Regions from separate parts of the Rhodopirellula halodulae genome, predicted to be linked through region 2. Evidence: riboswitches for the same ligand, from Rfam matches in the RefSeq annotation. Region 2 holds a riboswitch; the other holds the start of a gene.
The links. Region 2 has a riboswitch for cobalamin ahead of LOC70_RS18645 (DUF1559 family PulG-like putative transporter). Riboswitches for the same ligand answer to the same signal wherever they lie in the genome.

Region 1: it holds a riboswitch for cobalamin, as region 2 does, so the genes downstream of both, LOC70_RS22940 (ribonucleoside-diphosphate reductase subunit alpha) here and LOC70_RS18645 (DUF1559 family PulG-like putative transporter) in region 2, are expected to answer to the same signal.

Annotation. Positions count from the first base shown of each region.
Region 1 is NZ_JAJKFV010000030.1:231,780-235,194, reverse strand. Features, by position in the region: gene LOC70_RS22940 (ribonucleoside-diphosphate reductase subunit alpha) at 1-1,705, opposite strand, end outside; cobalamin riboswitch at 2,014-2,245, opposite strand; gene LOC70_RS22935 (HPP family protein) at 2,360-3,196, shown strand; gene LOC70_RS22930 (sigma-54-dependent transcriptional regulator) at 3,205-3,415, opposite strand, start outside.
Region 2 is NZ_JAJKFV010000029.1:1,576,990-1,580,404, reverse strand. Features, by position in the region: gene LOC70_RS18655 (peptidase) at 1-219, shown strand, start outside; gene LOC70_RS18650 (prenyltransferase/squalene oxidase repeat-containing protein) at 281-1,342, shown strand; cobalamin riboswitch at 1,460-1,696, shown strand; gene LOC70_RS18645 (DUF1559 family PulG-like putative transporter) at 1,837-2,646, shown strand; gene LOC70_RS18640 (DUF4465 domain-containing protein) at 2,683-3,415, shown strand, end outside.

The DNA of each region.
Region 1 (3,415 bases), on a different contig from region 2:
GATCTTTGAACGTGACCCAGGGGTGGCCGGTTTCAAACGTGCGAGTCAGAAGTTTCCGCCAAAGCTCCAATGCCGAAACCGTTCGGTGTTGTCGCAGCTTTCCTTCCCGAGCCATTTGTTCGCACAGTTCGTAGCGACGATTGAATTCTTCACCATACAAATCATGCAGATCCGGAACCTCGTCCGGTGAAAACAAGGTCCACGATTGATTGTCGCGAACCCGTTGCATGAACAGGTCCGGGATCCATGCGGCGGTGTGCATGTCGTGAGTGCGGCGCCGGTCATCACCGGTGTTCTTTCGCAGATCGAGGAATTCCTCGAAATCCAAATGCCAAGGCTCCATGTAGGCACAGACCGCTCCTTTGCGTTTGCCGCCCTGGTTCACCGCCACCGCCGCGTCGTTCACGACTTTCAGAAACGGAATCACGCCTTGGCTGGTTCCGTTGGTGCCTTGGATCAAGGCACCGGTGGCACGCACGTTGGTCCAGTCGTTCCCCAGACCGCCCGCCCACTTCGAAAGCATCGCGTTGTCAGAAAAACTTTTGAAGATATGCGCCAGATCATCCTGCACGGTGGTCAGGTAGCAACTGCTGAGTTGTGGATGGCAGGTTCCTGAATTGAACAGCGTCGGCGTGGCACTGGTGAAGCGGAACGTCGACAGCAGTACATAAAACTTGATCGCACGTTCATCCCGTTGGTTTGGTTCTTCCGCCAAAGCCAGGCCCATCGCCACTCGCATCCAAAACATTTGTGGCGTTTCAATTCGCCGGCCGTCGAGATGCAGCAGGTAGCGATCGTAGAGCGTCTGCACGCCCAGATATCGGAACGCCTGATCGCGCTGCGGCACCATCGCATTCGATAAACGATCCAAATCAAACGACTTCAACTCTTCCGAAATTCGCTTGGCCCGGATTCCTTCGATCAAGTTCAATTCGAAGCGACTGCGGTACAGAGATTCGAAATCGGGATCAACCTGTGTCACCCCCAACGTTTCTCGGTAGAGCACCGCTCGTTGCAAAGCCGCCGCCAGCCGATCGTACGCCGGGTCGCGTTCGATACGACTGCGTGCGGACAGCACCAACAACTTCGCAATGTCACGGGGCGTCATCGCGTCAAACGCGCCTCGCACGACTTCGTCGACCAGATCCTCCACATCGATTTCGTCCGTGTTGGCCTCGGGGATGGCTCGCAAGAAACGCAACAAGCGACCGCGTTGAAAAGGAATGCGAATTCCCGGTTCGATCTCCACATTCAACCGCGAATCATTGTCCGTGTGGGACGCGGGCAGATCATCCAGTTCGTTGCTCGTCATCCGCACGGCACGTTGGCGGGCGTGCTCGGTCCGGTAGAGGATGTAACGACGCGAAACGCGGAAGTGCGAGCGTTCCATCAACCCGATCTCGACACGGTCTTGGATCTCCTCAACGCTCAACGTTTGGCCGGCGTGCGTGGACGTTGCCTGGATCACGCACGCGATGATGTGGTCGATTTCGGATGCGACGTGATCTTCGGTGATTGTTTCGCCCGAGTGCTGGGCTTCCGCTTCAAATGCCTTACGCAGTGCATTTGCGATTCGTTGTGGGTCAAACGGGACGATGCGACCATCACGTTTGGTGACTCGGATGGTCGAGACAGCGGCTGATTGCATTTCAAAGATCCTTTCTGAAGCATGCCGTGGTCTCACCCGCGGACATCTCACAGTCATCGTTTGCACGCAATCACTTCGATGTGCACCACCCCCGATGAAGATCGTCTCCTGCAGGACAAGTCAGATTGCCACTGCACCGCGGCAAAACAGGGTTCGGCGATTCAGTGAAGACGGATTTCTTCTGTTGTTCCGAGCGTCTCCTCTTTTTCAAAGCGTCATTCGACGCGCAATGGAAGAGACGCAGGAAACGTAAACGAAGGGGCGTTGAGCAACGCAGTGAAAGCACGCCAAGGTTGATATCCGACGCACGTCGATGGTTGCCATCGATCCAACGTCGCAACGATCGCCTCAATCCAGGAAGGCACAAAACCGTCTCGATCAAGGTAGGTCTTCTGACTCACCACCCTCATTGATTCCATCGCCTTCTCACCCGCCGATACAGCGAGCAATGACGTAAAACAGAAAGGAATTCAATCGCGATCGGTTAGGATCGCAGGCGGCACACAGCGGCCGGACCGTCCCGGAATTTCACCGGAGTTCCCTGTTCCTCGTCATCGTTTGCTTGCAATGACGAGCACCTTGAACGGCCGCGAATATACCGATGCATGATGACGTGTCAACTTGGTTGGCTTCCCTTGACGACATCGCCTTGTGATCTAACCTACGGGTGAATTGCAGTGGGAATCGCGATGAGCGGACATCGCGAACTCGATGCAATCCAACTCTGTTCAGTTGAACTTCATGCGAGCGTTACGATGGCTCGGCATTGAGATCGTTGAAACCAGTTTCACTGATAAATTGGTTTCGACCATCGGTGCCACTTGCGCAATTTTGTGCGTGATTTGGATCACGCAGTGGAACGTACCGGCAATCGCTGCTGCCGGAGTGGTTGCATCCATGGGTGCGAGTGCGGTGCTGCTGTACGCGGTTCCCCATGGCCCACTCTCACAACCCTGGCCCGTGCTGGCGGGACACACGTTGTCGGCCATGATCGGTGTCACTTGCCAACAATGGATCTCACATCCGAGTCTGGCGACCGCGGCCGCCGTCGGGTTGGCGATCGGCCTGATGATCCAGTGTCGCTGCATTCATCCGCCCGGTGGCGCGACCGCGTTCACCGCGGTGATGGGTGGCACCGCGATCCACGAATTGGGATATGCCTACGTCATCTATCCCGTTTTCTTGAATGCGTTGGTGATGGCATCCGTCGCAGTTCTCATCAACGCGCCGTTCGCGTGGCGTCGCTACCCGGCAGCATGGCGAATCGATCGTAAAGAAAACGTCAACCTGCAACAACGCGAATTGTCGCTGGATCACGAACGCGTCTTGTCCGCCATTCGCTCCCTCGACACGTTTGTCGATATCAGCGAAGACGACCTGACGCAGTTAGTCCAAACGTTGAACGAATCGATGCCGTCCAACCAGTCACCGAGCGAGCCAACTCCCGCAACGGTGAGGCTACGCCAATCCGAGTCTCGATGGCAACAATCGGACGAAAGCGATTCATCGATCTCGGTTCCCAGTGAGTCTCACCCGCGGTCAAGCTAGCATCGCGCCTATAACTCCGTGGTTTGCCGGAATTCGTTCGCGTCGATGCCATGTCGTTTCAGCAATTTGTTCATGCCTTGGCGTGACAACCCGGCTTGTCGAGCTGCACTGGCAATCACCCCGCGATGTTTTGACAACAATGTTTTGAGGTAGGTTCGATCCGCTGTGTCCAACGCTTCGTCTCGCGAAACCTCCGCCAATTCGGCAACGGACAGGCTT
Region 2 (3,415 bases):
AATTCGCTGATCGATGCGAGTCAGTGGAACATCGTCGATGGTGATTGGGGATCGCTTCGAGAACAGCAAACCGAAGAAGTAATCCAAGACCGAAAAGTGCGGATCCCGCTGACCTATCGACGCGCGGTGCAGGCCTATTTCGAAGCAGTCTCGGCCGAATCCAGCAAATCGAAGTCGTCAGCGCCCCGGGACAAGGAGGCTGACAATGAGTCGGAATGATCATGCTATCGAGACTCGCCGCCAGTGTTTGGCGAGACTGCTTGCATCATCTGTCGGTCCAATGATGCTTGGCTCACTGACCACGATGAATGGCACAACAACGCGGGCAGCCGAAGACCCACGTGACCTGTACGTGGACGACTCGATTGACCAATCCGTGCGCCGGGGCGTGCAGTTTCTTCTTCGGTTGCAAAAGGCCGACGGCTCGATCGCAGACCGCGGAAACTCAACCGCCATGACGTCTTTGGTCATCATGGCTCTGGCCTCCATCGGCACAATCCCAGAGCCCAGGACCGCTGAAGGCCGAGCCATGAGCAGGGCCATCGAATTTGTGTTGCAACCCAGGAATCAAACGAAGGGTTATTTTGGACACCATGATGGATCCCGAATGTATGGGCATGGCATCACCACGCTCATGCTGACCGAGATCCTTGGCATGGGAGCCACAATTGATCAAAACGAACGAATTCATCAAGCACTGGTTCAAGCGATTCAGGTCATTCTGAAGTCTCAAGCGGTTCGCAAACCGCAACGTCTGCAAGGCGGGTGGCGTTACAAACCCGATTCCCGTGATTCAGATTTGTCGGTCTCGGTTTGGCAAGTCATGGCATTGCGATCGGCTAAGAATGACGGACTGGATGTTCCCGCCGAGGCCATTGAATTTGCGGTGGAATACCTGGAAGAGTCCTACACATCGCCTCTTGATGAGAACGGGCAACCGCGAGAAAAGGTCAGCGGTTTTGCCTACACACCCGGCACGCATCATCCAGCCTTCACCATGACCGCCGCTGGTCTGCTCGCCATGCAAACCTGCGGACGGTACGACTCGCCATTGGTTGCGGGGGCGGCGGCGTGGTTGCTGGAACATCCGCCTCGCACCAACGAACGCTTCTTCTTCTATGGCATGTACTACTACGCCCAGGGGATGCACCAGGTCGGTGGCGAGGCCGCTGAAACGGCGGCGAAATTGGTTCCCGAACTGCTGCTGCGTCTGCAATCCGACAACGGATCTTGGGCCAGCCATCAGGGCGAGGAAAGAAACGTCGGCTTGGCGTACGCGACCGCTCTGTCGATTTTGAGTCTCAGCGTTCGCTATCACTACCTACCGATTTACCAGCGGTGAACGAATCGCCCAAAGTCCCCGGCCGGTCTTTTGGCATCATGAAACGCTTGCATTTCCGCAGTTCCAATTTTTCGGGTCGAAGGAATTGGATTGACAACCCGAAGGCGGCTGGGAATACTACCGCCAACGTTACGTGGTGCCAGTCTGTCGAAGCTGACAGTCTGGAAACAGGGAACTTCGGTGCGATTCCGAGACGGCCCGGCCGCTGTATCCGACATGAAGTTGATTCAACTTCAGCAGCTATCCTTCCTCTTGTGCCATTGTCATTGATCGGAGTTTTCCGTGACGGACGAGAAGGCGAAGGTTGCAGTTTTTGTCGGGAGTCAGAAGACCTACCACGCAACGGACGCTAAGTGACCTTCTTGGGCGAGGTCGGCGTCGAAGCGAAACGGACTTTCGCTTTGCCATTTTCATCCACTTCGGTTTGGATTGTTCAACGAGGTTGATAGCATCAACATCGTCGGGCGAGCAGACCGCATCGACTGCATGGCATCGTGCTCCTTCCCGCGTTCCAACAAAACCCCGCTCGAACTGCGCAAACAGGTTTCACCTTGGTGGAGCTGTTGGTTGTGATCGCCATCATTGGCGTATTGGTCGGTTTGTTGTTGCCAGCGGTGCAAGCCGCCCGTGAAGCCATGCGACGAGCCAGTTGCCAAAACAACTTGCACCAAATCGGATTGGCACTGCAGAACTACCACTCGGCCTATCGACACTTTCCACCGGGCGCAATTGAGGTCCGACCGCAATTTCCCAATGGGAAACAGCATGCTTGGTCGGCGTTCGTGTTGCCTTTCTTGGAGCAAGCATCCCTTGCCGAACAGATCGATTTTGGTCTGCCATTCGATGCCCCCGAAAACGAGGAGGCAGCCTCGACCGTGCTTCCTGGTTTTCTCTGCCCAACCACTCCACGTTCCGAGGGCACGATTCAGGGAAGGGGTGCTTCGGACTACGGCGGCATCTATGGCCAACGGATCACCGGTCGCAACGATCCGCCCAACGGCATGATGCTTCACGATCGAGCATTGGCCTTTCGGGATGTGTTGGATGGCAGTTCGCACACAGTGATTGTGTCAGAAGACGCCGCCTTTCCCGATGGGCAATGGATCAACGGTCGCAATCTTTTCGACCAAGCTTTTAGCATCAACCAAGCCCCCGCATTTGAGAACGACATGCGTAGTTTCCATGTTGGCGGAGTGATGGTTTTGAAAGTGGATGGATCTGTCTCGTTTTTGACCGAGCAACTTGACTTGGAAATCCTGGCTGCTCTTTGCACCCGTGCGGGCCACGACAACGCCAATCTGTAAGACACACCCAACGATTCACCACCCTTGAGAACTCCCGTGTTTTTTCGAAACTTCACCCGCACCGCCCGACGCCAACAACTTCGCCTGGCGTTGGAATCGCTGGAAAACCGTCGTCTCCTCGCGGCAGGTCCGTACGCTCCCGCCGCCGGACAAGAAGGATCGACCGCGATTGATCGTGAATCACCGGCAATCGTGGGCTGGGCGACAGGCGTTTCGGACTACTCGCCCGGAGCCGAAGTCAGCGACACTTGGCAAGACAGCTCACAGGCTCTCGGTCCCGCGGAGGGACTTTCGGGAAGCATTGTATCGTTGGGTCGAAACGGAACGTTGACACTCACATTCGACGAGCCCATTCGAGACGGCCTGGGCTTCGACTTTGCTGTGTTTGAAAACTCCTTCTCGGATACCTTTCTTGAACTGGGCTTTGTGGAGGTTTCTTCGGACGGCACAAATTTTGTACGATTCGAAAGCGATTCGCGAACCGATGCTGCGGTCGGTGCCTTTGGCTCCTTGGACGCGACGAACCTAAACAACTTGGCGGGCAAATACCGCGGTGGTTTCGGAACTCCCTTCGACCTGGAAGAACTGCGCGGCAGTGCCGGCTTGGATGTCACCGCCATCACGCATGTTCGGTTAGTTGATATTTTTGGCGACGGCACTGTCACAGATGGGCAGGGCGATCCGATCTATGACCCGACACCGACAGTCGGCAGTGCGGGATTGGACGTTGATGGCGTCGCCGTGCTGCACGCGAAAGAGACGGGGTTGG